One region of the Leuconostoc sp. XM4 genome, then DNA from elsewhere that is predicted to be linked to it. Evidence: riboswitches for the same ligand, from Rfam matches in the RefSeq annotation. Region 1 holds a riboswitch; each other region holds the start of a gene.
What was found. Region 1 has a riboswitch for thiamine pyrophosphate ahead of RHP64_RS04610 (solute carrier family 23 protein). Riboswitches for the same ligand answer to the same signal wherever they lie in the genome.
Positions count from the first base shown of each region.

Region 2: linked by a shared signal. The riboswitch ahead of thiM (hydroxyethylthiazole kinase) and the one ahead of RHP64_RS04610 (solute carrier family 23 protein) in region 1 are both predicted to bind thiamine pyrophosphate.
Region 3: linked by a shared signal. The riboswitch ahead of RHP64_RS03785 (ECF transporter S component) and the one ahead of RHP64_RS04610 (solute carrier family 23 protein) in region 1 are both predicted to bind thiamine pyrophosphate.

Region 1 covers NZ_CP134507.1:920,782-925,900, forward strand. Annotated here, with positions in the region: gene RHP64_RS04595 (PTS cellobiose transporter subunit IIA) at 1-140, shown strand, start outside; gene RHP64_RS04600 (hypothetical protein) at 97-651, shown strand; gene celB (PTS cellobiose transporter subunit IIC) at 669-2,003, shown strand; TPP riboswitch at 2,179-2,268, shown strand; TPP riboswitch at 2,351-2,450, shown strand; gene RHP64_RS04610 (solute carrier family 23 protein) at 2,529-3,815, shown strand; gene RHP64_RS04615 (LuxE/PaaK family acyltransferase) at 3,808-4,920, shown strand; gene RHP64_RS04620 (acyl-CoA reductase) at 4,932-5,119, shown strand, end outside.
Region 2 covers NZ_CP134507.1:436,227-441,345, forward strand. Annotated here, with positions in the region: gene RHP64_RS02370 (branched-chain amino acid ABC transporter permease) at 1-935, shown strand, start outside; gene RHP64_RS02375 (ABC transporter ATP-binding protein) at 907-1,692, shown strand; gene RHP64_RS02380 (ABC transporter ATP-binding protein) at 1,689-2,402, shown strand; TPP riboswitch at 2,440-2,530, shown strand; gene thiM (hydroxyethylthiazole kinase) at 2,675-3,454, shown strand; gene thiD (bifunctional hydroxymethylpyrimidine kinase/phosphomethylpyrimidine kinase) at 3,447-4,280, shown strand; gene thiE (thiamine phosphate synthase) at 4,273-4,911, shown strand; gene RHP64_RS02400 (NAD-dependent succinate-semialdehyde dehydrogenase) at 5,031-5,119, shown strand, end outside.
Region 3 covers NZ_CP134507.1:737,282-742,400, forward strand. Annotated here, with positions in the region: gene RHP64_RS03775 (ATP-binding cassette domain-containing protein) at 1-1,220, opposite strand, end outside; gene RHP64_RS03780 (thiamine-binding protein) at 1,251-1,544, opposite strand; gene RHP64_RS03785 (ECF transporter S component) at 1,541-2,122, opposite strand; TPP riboswitch at 2,402-2,491, opposite strand; gene RHP64_RS03790 (tRNA (adenine(22)-N(1))-methyltransferase) at 2,743-3,432, shown strand; gene RHP64_RS03795 (Nif3-like dinuclear metal center hexameric protein) at 3,429-4,214, shown strand; gene pepT (peptidase T) at 4,259-5,119, shown strand, end outside.

The DNA.
Region 1 (5,119 bases):
TTATATTAGTCCATGCACAAGACCACTTAATGACAACGATGACTTTACGTGAGATGGCTATTGAAATGCAGACTCTTTATGAGGAGGTACAAGACATTGAAAAAAGGAATCAAACGAGGGCCAAAAAAGCCACAGGATAAACAGCACGGTTTAGAGGTCGCAATCGAAAAAAATCGTACGGAAATGAGCCTTAAAAGCATGCAGTTTAATCGATTCATGTTAATCCGTTATGCCACGGCATTCTTTCTGTTCGTAAACTTGTATTGGGCCATAATTATGTGGCAGACCCTAGTGGCACTAATACCTGTTGCTTTAATGTTTATCGCTTCGCTAGCAATTATTGAACAAATTAAGTTATTTGGACATCATACGAACCAACTGATTTATTCAAAAGTGTTCTTCAGATCACAGCTTATCGTGAATATCATTTTAATGGTGAGCATCCCAACATCGTTATTTACATTTTTTTACCAATTTATACAAAATACTGGTAGTAACCGCTTAGTGGTACTAATCCTGTTATTACTCAGTAGTAGCATACTTCTCATAGTTAACAAAAGGTTAGGCTTGATTGCAACAAATCACGATAAATATTACGCACGTTTGACAGCCTATCAGTCCGTTCTTAAAAATAATAAGGAGATGAAATAGTTATGGAAAATGGACCTATGTTTAACTTCCTACAAAAAGTGCTTTTGAAACCAATGACCAAAGTTTCCCAATATAGAATTGTGAGAGCTATCATGGCTGCTGGTATGGCTTCAATTCCTTTTACAATTGTGGGATCTATGATATTAGTTTTGAATATATTACCGACAGTATTTCCGTTCTTAAATGATTTTTTCGACGCAACATTCTTTAAGTTTAGCGATTTGTACATGATTGCCAACACAGCAACCATGGGTATCTTAGCCATGTATTTTAGTTTAGCAATTGGTTTTGAATTAACTCGTATTATTCAAACAGAAGATAAACTAAAAGTAGCGCCATTAAATGGTGCCTTCTTATCACTATTTGCATTCTTTATGTGCTTGCCAGAATTGGTTTTAAAAGGCGGAAAAATTGTTCTGCTAAATACTATATCCAAGGACGAGACAGTTATCAACGGATTTAGAATGACTAGCACAATCGACCGTGTTGGAACAAGTGGTATTTTCACAGCGATTATTATGGCTATTTTAGCAGTTTGGTTGTATTCATTCTGTGTGAAACATAACTGGACGATTAAAATGCCGGATGCTGTACCGGAAGGTGTATCAAGATCATTTACGGCATTGATTCCAACTTTCGTTATTGCTTTTGTTGTACTGGGTATTAATGGTTCCTTAGTGTTACTCGGTACTGACATTTTCAAAATGATTGCAATACCATTTAGCTTCGTTACAAGCATGACTAGCACCTGGCTAGGAATTATGGTGATTGAGTTCTTGATTCATGCCTTGTGGATTGTTGGTATTCATGGCGCTAACATTATTTCCGCATTTATTACGCCTATCTTCTTAGCAAATATGGTAGCAAATTCAAATGGGGCTAACATACCGTTTGCTGGAGAATTTAATAATGCCTTTGCTATCTTAGGTGGCTCTGGTGCGACACTTGGATTATGCATATTTATTACTTTACTAGCACGTTCCGAACAACTAAAAGTTTTAGGCCGAGCTTCAATCGTACCATCACTTTTTAATATTAACGAGCCGTTAATATTTGGATTACCAATTGTTTATAATCCTTATCTAGCTATTCCATTTTTCTTGGCACCAATGGCAACAGCTTCCGTTGCTTATGCAGCCATTAACTTCCATATCATTCGGCCAATTGTTATTCAAGCACCATGGCCATCCCCAGCCGGAATCGGTGCATTTATTAGTACCGTTGATTGGAAAGCAGCAGTCTTAGCAATAATCTGTGTTGTAATAGCTTTCATTATTTACTTACCATTTATCAAAATATATGATACTAAGTTGTACAATGATGAGCAGGGGAAAACACAAGTACAGCCTTAATGACGAGGCATCAAAATACTGGTCTGTGTTTAGTAACAGACTGGTATTTTTTATATACTCGACTGGCTGATTTGTGAAAGGTAAATTTCATCAGTAAGGATATCACTTAATGACAAACTTATGTGAAAAATAGAATGAATTACTTACATTTAATAGAAAATTTATGATACAATAATGCTTGTGCTAGGGGCGCCAAAATGGCTGAGAAGAACCCTTCGAACCTGAACTGATTAACATCAGCGTAGGAAAGTGCTACATTTTTTAACGTAGCATTTTTCTCTAGGTGAGAAAAATGTTTTTTTATTGCATAAAATGACTTGTTGAGAGGATTTTTTTGAAAAATGAATAATAATCACTAGGGGCGTCGCAAAGACTGAGATGATGTATATCGGTCCCTTTGAACCTGATCTAGTTAATACTAGCGTAGGAAAGTGACCAATATTTGATAACGACATGTACTGTTGTCAAAAGTGTCCTTTTTTATGTATTTAAGGGCACTTTTTTTATTGGAAAAGGAATTTAATTATGATGACACCAAAACATAATCGAATCATGGATCATGGCCTAGCTGGAATACAGCACGTGTTTGTTTCTAACGTATGGTTAGATCCAATTTATGTTGCCGCTGCCGCAGGGCTCTCACTGAACTTATCAACTAATCTTGTGAACACGATTTTTATTGTTTCAGGATTAGTCACGCTTACACAGGCAACAAAATTAGCGAAGCTGCCTATTGTTCAAGGGCCGTCAGCTGCTTTTGACGCGTTAATGATTAATGCTGGTAAAGCTGGTCAGTTAGCAACGGCGAGTGGTTCAATTTTACTGAGTGCACTCATTGTATTTTTATTGTCCGTTACAGGACTTATCAATAAACTAATCAAATTATTGACACCAGCAATTACCGGAACACTAATATTTTTGGTTGGTATTTCTTTATCTGGATTCACACTATCTGAATTCTTAGGTGGTTATCCAGGTGATAAAGGTTTCTCTTCACCAACAACACTTATTTTGTCTGTTACTACAGCAACTATTGTCATTCTATTGTCGATATTTGGTAAGGGATTTTGGAAGCGTTTTTCCTTTTTAATCGCGCTAATTGTTGGTGATATTCTAGCAGTTTCGTTAGGTGTCGTAGATTACAGCGTATTATCAACAAAATCATGGTTTGGCATGCCTCATTTATTGCCTTATGGATCGCTAAAGTTTAATTGGGTCATGTTTTTGACATTCTTTGTTGCCTATGTGGTTGCAGTGGTAGAGGCTTTAGGTGTCTATCAGGCAGCTGGCGATACTTTAAAAGAAAATATTTCACCAAGGCGCATTCAAAATGGTCTAATTGGCGAATCTGCGGGATCAATGTTTTCATCCTTGTTCGGAGCCTTTCCAACAACTGCTTTTGCGCAGAATGTAGGGATTTTAAACTTAACTGGTAATGTTTCGAGAATACCAGTAATTATTGCAGGAATTTTGTTTGTCGTACTAGGTTTTGTTCCTAAAATTGGTGCGTTTTTGGCAATAACGCCTAGTCCAGTGATTGGGGGCATATTTTTGCCCGCAGCAACAACTTTAATTCTGACTGGATTCAACATTTTGAAAAGAGCGCCTGACAACAATGAAAATAACATGATTATTGGATTGTCTATCATACTAGCGATTGCTCTGCCCAACTATGCAACCGGCTGGTCAGGTGTTACAGGTGAATTATTATCTAATAGCATATTAGTCGGTGCGTTGTCTGCCATCATCTTACAGTTTGCCTTGGTTAACTTACCACGAATGATAAAAAATATAAGAGGATCTCATGATTGAAAAATCTAAAAAAATTCAAAGCGACATTTTAACTTTCATTAATAAATACAAGGATCATCAAACAGAGCGATATGAATCGGACTTCAATCAGCTAGCTATGCGCATTTTTGCTTATCAATTTCAAAACAATTTACCATATAAAAAATTTGCCCAATTACGACATAAAAACCTCTTGACCGTAAAAAACTGGCGCGAGGTTCCGCTAATTCCGATTCAAGCGTACAAAGAATTAATTCTGTCAACCGAAGATATTAATCAAGCTGCGGATGTTTTTTATTCGAGTGGCACAACAAATATTAATCATAGAAGCAAACATTATATCTCGAATTTAAATATTTGGGAAGAATCTATGCGGGCAGGATTCAAGAAAAACGTTTTGCCTAATACGGATAAAATTAGAATACTTTCTTTGTTTCCGGGTATGGCAGATAACCCTAACTCTTCTTTATCTCGCTATATATCAACCGCTATACGAGAATTTGGTACTGAAAATAGCCATATCTTTTTTGAAAATAACCAACTAAACTATTCGGAACTAATCGTTGCTCTTCAAGAAGCAGAAAAAAATCATGAGTCCATATTACTTTTGGGTGCTTCGTTTTCTTATGTTCATCTATTGGCATACTTACAGCAACATCATCAATCCTTTAATCTGGCAAAAGAAAGCATTATTTTTGATACTGGTGGATTTAAGGGCAAGTCAAAAGAAGTGAGTATGACTGACTTATATGCTGATTTGGAGAGCACATTTAAGGTGACACGCGAACAAATTATAAATATGTACGGCATGACAGAGATTAGTTCTCAATGTTACGATCGAAATTTAATGGATCATTCAGAAAATAAAACAGTTTATTTTGATAAAATAGCACCTGCTTGGGTAAAAACTCAGGTCTTGGATACTGAAACGTTACAGCCTGTTGCACAGGGTCAACGTGGCCTATTGGCATACTATGACTTAGCTAATTGGGATTCCTGCGTATCAATTCTAACTGAAGACATTGTTATCAAAAACAATCATGGATTCACAATCATTGGTAGAGCAAAAGGATCGGTGGCTAAGGGTTGTTCCATCACCGCTGATGAGCTTTTACAACTGCAATAAAGGTGTCAATAATGTCTAATAAAGAAATGACAAAAATTAATATTTTTTACACGCCAGACAGCATTATCCTTGGTGATTTAACCGAAAAGGTAGTTGAAAATGAAACACATCATCTTGTATTGTGTTATCCCAAAATAACCGAACAAGAAATAAAAGAGATTACAAAAATAATAACGCATAACCGTAATCATTATTTAAA
Region 2 (5,119 bases), 480 kb from region 1:
CTTTGGCTGCAATGGGGTTCATTTTGATATTCGTGGCTCAAATGGTTGGCCTTATTGGTCATTATGGCATCACAACGATTGTACTTATCGGCATTAATATCATTGCTGCACTGGGACTTAATCTAGTGGTTGGTATTTCAGGGCAGTTTTCGTTAGGGCACGCTGGATTTATGGCTATCGGTGCTTACGCGACAGCATTAGTTATGGAAGTTGTTCCAGGTATCATTGGCTTTATTTTGGGAATGGCTGCAGGCATCGTAGTCAGTGGCGTAATTGCCTTAATTGTTGGTATTCCAACTTTGCGTTTACGTGGTGATTATTTGGCTATTGCAACATTAGGGTTTGCTGAAATTATTAGAATTGTCATTATGAACTTGAAAATAACTAACGGACCAGCTGGTATTTTTGGCATCGCACCTTTTGTGAGTTGGCAATTAGTTTATATACTAGCAGTTATAACATTGATTATTGTGGTCAACTTTGTTCGTAGTATGCCTGGGCGAGCCATTATTGCCGTTCGTGATAATGAAATTGCTGCCGAATCCTTAGGAATTAATACAACTAAGTATAAGGTAATTGCTTTTGTGACAGGGGCATTATTTGCTGCTATGGCTGGTAGCTTACGTGCAAGTTTCATCCAATCTATTGCGCCTAAAGACTATGCTTTTATGCAAAGTATTATGATCTTAATTATTATTGTGATAGGTGGGATTGGCTCAATGAGTGGGACAGTTGTGACAGCAATTGCGTTAGGTGTGTTAGACACAATGTTACAAAATTTTGGTTCCTTGCGTATGGTCATCTACGCTGTTATTTTAATTGCTGTGATGCTGGTTAGACCTCAAGGTATTTTTGGTAGTCGAGAACTATCATTAAAGAAATGGTTATTTGATGAAGGAGACGGACATGGCTCAGACAATACTGAAAACGCGTGATTTAAGTATCCGTTTTGGAGGTGTAACTGCTGTTGATGGTGTTAATATTGAAGCTGCCGAAAATGAGTTAATTGGTTTAATTGGGCCAAATGGTGCGGGTAAAACCACATTATTTAATTTACTAACAGGTGTATATTCACCTAGTGAGGGAGAAGTACTCCTATTTGATGGTCAGCAGTTAGCTAATGTCAATCGTCAATCTCCTGCAAAACGTGCTCGATTAGGCGTTGCGCGCACTTTTCAAAATATTCGCTTGTTTGAAAGTCGAACAGTATTAGAGAATGTTATGATTGCTATGAATTCTAGTACTCAGGCACATGTATTCAGTTCATTGTTTCGTTTACCTTCATTTTATAAAAATGAAGAGCAACTAAAAAACGAAGCTCGTAAGCTGCTAAGTATTTTTGATATGCTGGAGGTACAAGATACGCTGGCAACAAACTTACCATATGGGCAACAACGACGTTTAGAAATTGTGCGGGCATTGGCCACAAAACCTAAAATCTTATTTTTAGATGAGCCAGCAGCTGGTATGAATCCACAAGAAACGGCTGATTTAACACGTTTAATTAAACAAGTTCAACAAGAATTTAAGATGACAATTATTTTAATTGAGCATGATATGAACCTTGTTATGGCTGTCAGTGAGCGATTATATGTATTAGAGTACGGTAAGTTATTAGCCAGTGGCACACCATTAGAAATACAGCAAAATGCCGATGTGATCCGTGCATATTTGGGAGAAAATAACGAATGAGTGCATTACTGACAGTTGAAAATTTAAACGTAAGTTATGGTGCCATTAAAGCGGTACAAGACGTTAACTTTGTGGTGAACAATAACGAAATCGTATCACTAATTGGTGCTAATGGCGCTGGGAAAACTACAATTTTACGTACGATTTCGGGCTTAGAAAAACCCACTAAGGGACGTATTTTATTTGAAAATCAAAACATATTGACTATGAATTCAGAGCGAATTGTCTCAAGTGGAGTTGCTCAAGTGCCAGAAGGACGTCGCGTGTTTTCTGGCATGACTGTTCAAGAAAACCTACAGTTGGGTGCTTTTACTCGAGGCAAGGGTATTAACTTGAAAGATGAATACACACTTATTTACGATCAGTTTCCAATTTTAAAGGAAAGACGTAATCAAGATGCAGCGACTTTATCTGGTGGTGAACAACAAATGCTAGCCATGGGTCGCGCATTAATGGCAAAACCAAAATTGTTATTGTTGGATGAACCTTCCATGGGCTTGGCACCGCTATTTATTGAGAAAGTTTTTGATATTATTAAAAATGTTAATGCACAAGGAATGACAGTATTAGTAATCGAACAAAATGCGAATCAAGCGCTAAAAATTGCGGATCGCGGCTATGTTTTGGAAAGTGGAAAGATCACGATGACAGGTACGGGAGCAGAGCTACTTGCATCAGATGACGTGCGCAAAGCATACTTAGGCGGTTGATTATTCATATGGATTCAGGTACACTGAAGTAGAATTAAATAAATATCTGGGGTGCCCAAGCTGGCTGAGAGATACCCATTGAACCTGATTACGGTAATTCGTGCGAAGGAAGATTATAATAATGAACTATTCTAGTGTATAAATATGCCTATTTAGCCGTTAACTAATCTTTTCTGATAGTTAGCGGTTTTTTTATTCATTAATGTTAATTTTTAAAATTAATGAAGATATTTGTTTAAAAACACGAAGCCAAACAAAAAAGGAATTTAATCATGAATATTACAGACATTAGAACGAAATCACCTCTTGTCCTGACTTATGCAAATTTTGTTACACCACAATTTGTAGCTAATGTAGTTAATGTTGTTGGTGCCTCACCGTTAATGAGTCGCGAGCTAGCAGAATTTAAGGAATTAGCCGGAATTGCCAATGCGGTGATTATTAACACAGGGACGCTTCAAAAAGTAGAAATTAACGATATTATTAAACTTTCTCAGGAAGCATACCAATTAGGCAAGACAGTCGTATTAGATCCGGTTGCTGTATCAGTTCCATTTAGGTCTAAAGCCATTACACAATTTTTAGCCTCTGGTCATGTTGATGTTATTCGTGGCAATGCAGCCGAAATTGCTTGGTTTGCCGATATTGATTTTGCTAGTCAAGGTATCGATGCTACTGGAAAAGGTGACGTAATTGAAATTGCACAGCGTGCCGCCAAAAAAACAGGTGCAGTGATTGCGCTAAGCGGGGCTTGTGACGTTGTCAGTGATGGTCAATACACACAAACACTTGATATAAATGTTGAACAATTATCTTCTATTGTAGGTACAGGAGATGCCTTATCATCATTAATTGGTGCGTTCATTGCCGATGGGCTAAAGGTTCCTAATGTGATGAATGCAATGGCTACATTCAAACTTGCTGGACAAAAAGCCGCTACAAAAACGAATCAACCAGGGTCTTTTACAAATCAATTATTAGATGAATTATTTGTTATTGATAATATCGATGTTCAAAATTTTATTAAAGAAAGTGTGCTGAATCATGGTTAATAAAACACCCCAAGCTCTAACAATTGCTGGTATGGATAGCAGTGGTGGCGCTGGAGTTAGCGCGGATCTAAAGACGTTTGCCGCCCAAGGTGTTTATGGCGCTAATGTTATTGTTGCTCTAACAGCACAAAACACAATGGGTGTACAGCAAGTTTCGATGACTTCACCATCTATGATCCATGCCCAATTAAAATCAGTGGCTGATGACTTAAAAATAAGTGCTGTAAAAAGTGGCATGCTTGGTGATGTGCCCACAGTAGAATCAGTGTCTGAATTTTTACAACAAGCAGATTTTGGTAACTATGTATTAGATCCTGTAATGGTTGCCAAGGGAGGCGCTCACTTATTGAGTGATGAGGCCATAGTTGCTATTAAGTCTAGTTTGATACCGTTGGCAACGCTCATTACGCCTAATATGCCAGAAGCTGAAGTCTTAAGTGAGTCAAACATTACTAACCATGAAGATGTGATGCAATCCGCTTCAAAGATACAACAATTAGGAGTTGAAAACGTATTATTAAAAGGTGGGCATGCCTCCGGGAAAGATGTTTATGACTATATTCTATTGGCTGATGGTAGTCATTTTTGGCTTAAAAGCTCACGGGTAGATACAATTAGAACTCACGGGACAGGGGATACAATTTCTGCGGCCATTACTGCTCGTTTAGCTTTGGGAGATGATATGAAAACGGCTATTATTCATGCAAAAGCTTATGTTGATGCTACCATTCGTGAAGGTATCGATGTTGGGCATGGGCATGGACCGCTTAATCACCAGGCAAGAGTGACTGACAGGCATTTTCCAGAGGTACTAGAAAATGTTTGATCCGAGCATATTAGTAAATTATTTTGTATTAGGAACTCAGGACACCAATGGAGAGAGACATTTTTTTGAAGTCTTAGAGGAAGCACTGCAATCGAAAATCAGTGTGTTTCAATATCGAGAAAAAGGGCAACTGGCTTTAAGTGGATCAGAGAAATTACGAGTAGCCAAAAAAGTCCGGCAACTAACAACTGACTACCATGTACCATTGATTATTGATGATGACATTCAACTAGCACATGAAATTGATGCAGAGGGTGTTCATTTTGGGCAAAAAGATGGCGATATTATCAATAATATTCAATTAGCTGAGAATCTAGCTGTTGGGGTATCGGTGTCTAATGACAGCCAATATAAAAGAATAGAGAATATTAAAGGGATTGATTATATCGGAATTGGTCCTGTTTTTGCGACGGTAAGCAAAGCTGATGCAAATCCAGAGATTGGGGTTGAAGGTTTAAAATATTTGACAAGCAGAAGTAAATGGCCAAGTGTGGCAATTGGTGGAATATCGGAAATAAATTTGTCATCAGTTTTATCTACGGGTGTTAACGGTGCTGCTGTAATCAGTATGATTAGTCAAAGTGCAAATATAAGCGCTACCTTAAAATATTGGCGTTCATTACATTTATAAATAATGTGTTTTGCTGAAAATATCACAAACAAAATATACTTTGCGAATGAATAATGGTGTTATAGTAGGGGTGTTTAGAACAGAAATGTAATTTGTTAATTGAAGAAAGGTCGAATAAAATGAGCTATCAAACAATTAATCCCTTTAACGACGAAGTTATTCAAACATTTGACAATCATGATGACGCTTATGTTGAGAAGGCCATTGC
Region 3 (5,119 bases), 180 kb from region 1:
ACGGAATCTGTGTCCAGACCAGCAATAGGTTCGTCTAACAATAATATTGGTGTGCCAACAATTAACATCACCAAGAGTTGAACTTTTTTCTTTTGCCCGCCAGAGAGCTGATAAACGACATGATCTTGTAGCCCATCCAAATTTAAGCGCTCTAAGTAACGAGTAATTACGTTTTCGGACCATTTTTCTGGTTGTTGCGCATGTTGCATGCTCAACGCGATTTCCTCACGAATCGTCATTCGTAAAAACTGCCGTTCTGCATTTTGAAAGATCAATGCTACTTGTTTTGCATATTTAGCAGCATTAAATTTTTTGATATTTTGATCTATATACAAAATGTCACCTTGGTAGGATTTTAGTCGAGTTAGCGCATTGAAAAGGGATGACTTGCCTGTGCCATTTGCTCCAGTAAAGAGCGTAATTCCACCGGGAGCCAAAGGTAAATCAGAAATACTAATTAATTGACGTTGCCCCACTAAAAGTTCAAAATTTTTTAATTGCAAAACACCTTCTTTAGGTAATTGCAGGTGGACATTTTGTTCTGATAAAATACGATTCTGAAAGTTACTAACAGTTGCTACTTTTTTGTGGTGTATTTCCCACACATGATCAACAAGTGGTTCGTACCCATGTAAATCATGATCAGTGATTAATATAGTGGTTTGTCCCTGTATTTGTAAATCTTTCAATTTAGCTAATAGGTCTTGGCGAGATTGGCTATCAATATTTGCAAAAGGTTCGTCTAATAATAAGAAATCACTTTGCATTGCAACAATGATAGCCAATGCAACTTTTTGTTTTTCACCACCTGATAAGGTGTCAATGTCTTGATGAGTTAAGTCTGAAATACCAACAAATTCTAAAGCGTGCGTTGCACGTTGCTTGATATCAGAAGGATGAACTTGCAAGTTTTCTAAAGTGAAAACCAATTCATCCAGTGGTGTTTTCATAACAAATTGGGTGTCTGGATCTTGAAATAAAAAACCGACGACTTTGGTTTTCTCGTTAGCCGGTAATGTGGTAACTGCTTGATCATTAACAAGTACTTCACCTTTTAGTTGCGGATATAATCCTGCAAATATTCGGAGAAGGGTTGATTTTCCAGAGCCAGAGGGACCAATTAGCAGGTTAAAACTATTGTGAGATATTGACATGGTGGTATCATCAAGTATTTTTGTATTGCCATATGACAAACTGATATGTTTTAAATGAGTAACCATAATAATTCCCTATGTACGCGGAAATTCCGCTTATTTATATTTATCTGTTTTCTTTGCAATGGTTAAAACATCAGAATCTGTAGCCATGTTTATTTTGCTGTATACCATGACAGGGATGTCACTAATTTCTGCTGCAACCTTGGGCAAATTTTTTAAAATATCCATTAGTTGATCGTAATCACCTTCGAGAGTTGATTCGAAAGCACCTACCTGATAGTTGACACCACTCTTGTCAATATAAGCAATCACATGATCAACTATGCGAATGACTTCTTCTGTGTCAGCTGTCATCGGCAATACTTGGACCGCAATACTTGATATCATGAGACCACCTCGTTTTTATTGACCTCTAGGATACCTGATTTAGCAACTAATTTTTGTGTGAAGTAAACGATAACTCCTGCAAAAATAGCTGCTGAAATGAGGCGAGTAATAAATAATCCAATCAACAAACCAAATGAGTAGTCAGCATAACCATTACGGAACAGGTCCCAAATAAACGTCACAATGGTAACTGTGATAACAGACATTGACAAACTCGTTTTGTCCCAACGACGGTAGCCAAATACAGCAAATCCAAGTTCGGTACCAAACCCTTGAATTAATGCAGAAACAACGTTCATGACACCCCATTGAGAGCCAAACACCATTTCAATTGTGCCGCCAAGTGTTTCACCTATAATTGATGCGCCAGGACGACGTAAGATGAACCCAGCCATCGGACCAGCCATTAGCCAAGGACCCAATGTTGCATCATTAGCATATGCGCTTAATCCAAATGGTGTTAAAAAGGCAGCGATGACATTATAACCAAATGCCCAAGCCCAAAATATAAATCCAAAAAAAACACCGATTAGTGCGATGAAGATAACATCGCGAAGTGACCATTTGTTTGCAGACATTTGCAAAACCTCCTAAAATTTCCGATATTAACCAATAGGTGCATGAGCTATACAACTGCTTACATGACTTATTGGTTAATAATTGATGTAACCGAAATCACCGCAAAATCGGGTGTAATTAGAAAAAGCCAGACTTCACAAGGAAGACTGGCTTGAAAAATTGTGGTCATGATCTCAATGCAGAAACGCTACTTAACAAACTTGTGTTATTTCATCATCATATATTATAGTGATAACGTTACAAAACATAGTACCGTCAAGATATGTCAGTTCATTAATACATTTTCAAGTAAATCTCCCTACGCTAGTATTAACTAGATCAGGTGTGATGGGTTTTATCTCAGCGCGACGGCACCCCAGATTTTGGTGTTTTCAGTTATTTGTGAAAAGCTCACGCCTAGAGTGTAACACAAGACAAATTATCGTGCAAACTATTCGTATGCAATAGAATTTAATCCCAAAATCATGTTATATTTTCTAACATTCTAATGTTTTTAATTATGAAATTTGAGTATGATGTAACTTGTGGTCTTTATTAATTAAAAGTACATGATATCAGCGAGATATTGACTTATTTGTTATACTAAAATGAGTAAAAAAAACAACTCTAAGGATAGAAAATGGACAGTATTCATCTTTCACCACGGCTTGCAGCTGTGGCTTCATTTGTACCCAAAGGCGCAAGGGTAGCCGATATTGGCTCTGATCACGCCTATTTACCTGCTAATCTATTAATCAATAACAAAATATCGTTTGCGATTGCTGGTGAGGTTGCTAAAGGACCTTACGAAAATGCGCAGCACGAAATTGTTCGAAGAGCGTTAACCACACAACTTGAGGCGAGATTGGCGAATGGATTAGCGGCAATTAAAGATGAGGATCATATTGACACGGTCACAATCGCTGGTGTGGGTGGTGTCTTAATTACAGATATATTAGAAGCGGGATTTTCAAGAGCAAAACGTTTTGAAACGCTTATACTACAACCTAATACTGATGAGCACATTGTGCGAACATGGCTAAACAACCATCAGTATAAAATTAACGACGAGGTTATTGAACAAGAGGATAACCACTTTTATGAAATTATGATTGCAACAAAGGGCACCCAAAGTTTATCAAGCCTCGATAAAAAATTTGGTCCTGTCTTGCGAAAGAGAAAAACGTCAGTTTTTGTTGCTAAATGGCAGAAAGAATTGGATCGTATCGACACAATTTTTGAAAATCTTGAATTTGCTGGAAAAGCTGATTCACCCATTTATCAAGATTGGAAAAAAAAATATCAGCAAATTCAGGAGGTTATCAAGTGATTGCACAAGAGTTAATTGACAAGATTGAACTTTTTGCGCCGAAACAATTAGCTGAGGAGGGTGACCCCACGGGACTGCAAATTGGTGATCCTAAGCAGCCTGTACATCGAGTAATGACAGCCCTTGATGTTCGTCCAGAAGTAGTTCAAGAAGCAATCGATAATCAGGTCGATTTTATATGGGCACACCATGAGGTCATGTTCTTCCCGGCGAAAAGTCTAGACTTATCACAGCCTCAAAATCGAATGTATGCAGATTTGATTCAACACCATATCGTTGTTTATGCTTCACATACTAATATGGACAGTGCACAAGGTGGCATGAATGATTGGTTGGCCGAAGCACTTGGCATTCAAGATGTAGTGCCTTTAGTACCAAATGTAGATAAGAAAACTGGTCTTGGCAGGATCGGACAATTAGAGCAACCAATTTCTGTACAAGAATACGCTGTGAAAATTCGTGATTTGTTTCATGTTCAAGCAGTGCGTGTTATTGCTAACGATGTGACAAAGCCAATTCAAAAGATCGCTGTGCTAGGTGGAGATGGTGGCCGTTGGTGGCGGGTTGCGCAACAAGCAGGAGCTGATGCCTACGTCACAGCCGATGTCTACTATCACGTTGGGCATGACATCTTGGCTTCAAATTTTATTGTGATTGATCCTGATCATCATATGGAAGCTATTGCTAACGAAAAAATGGTTGATAAGGTCAAAGAATGGTTTGGTGACACTGTTGATGTAGTTGCTACAAAAATCAATACAGATCCATACAAATATATTTAGTTAACGGTTAAAACAGTGAGCAAATGCTCAAAAAGGAGTAATATATGACAAAGTATCCTGAATTGACAGAACGTTTTTTGAAGTATGTAAAGGTAGATACACAATCTGATGAGAACTCAGAAACAGTGCCGTCATCACCTAAAGAGGTCGCTTTTTTGGCAGATTTAGCTGAGGAGTTAAAAGCTATTGGTCTTGAAAATGTACGCACCATGAAGGATGGTTATGTGTTTGCGGAATTATCAAGCAATATTGATGACAGTGCTGTGCCTACAATTGGCTTTATTGCACACGTTGATACTGCAGATTTTAATGGAGCGAACATTAACCCACAAATTATTGAAAATTACGACGGCAAATCGTCAATTAAGTTGGGAAATAGTGGTTACGAATTGACAACTAACGAATTTCCTAGCTTAAAAAAATATGCGAGACATACTCTAATTACAACTGATGGCACAACACTATTAGGTGCTGATGATAAAGCTGGAGATGCTGAAATCATTACGGCAGCTCAGTATTTAATTGCACATCCAGAGATCAAGCATGGTGATTTGCGATTTGCTTTTGGACCAGATGAAGAGATTGGTATTGGTGCCGATCATTTTGATGTTGAAGCATTTGGTGCTGACTTCGCTTATACAATGGATGGCGGACCGTTAGGCGAGCTTGAATGGGAGACATTTAATGCTGCGAGCGCCGTTATCACAATTCAGGGACGAAATGTTCATCCAGGAACTGCAAAAGATACAATGGTTAATGCCATTCAACTAGCATTTGATTTCCATGAACAACTTCCTGTCCATGATCGCCCAGAAAATACTGAAGGAACAGAAGGATTTTGGCATCTTCTAGCAGTTGACGGTAATCCTGAAGAAGCAACCCTGCGATATATTGTTCGTGATCAT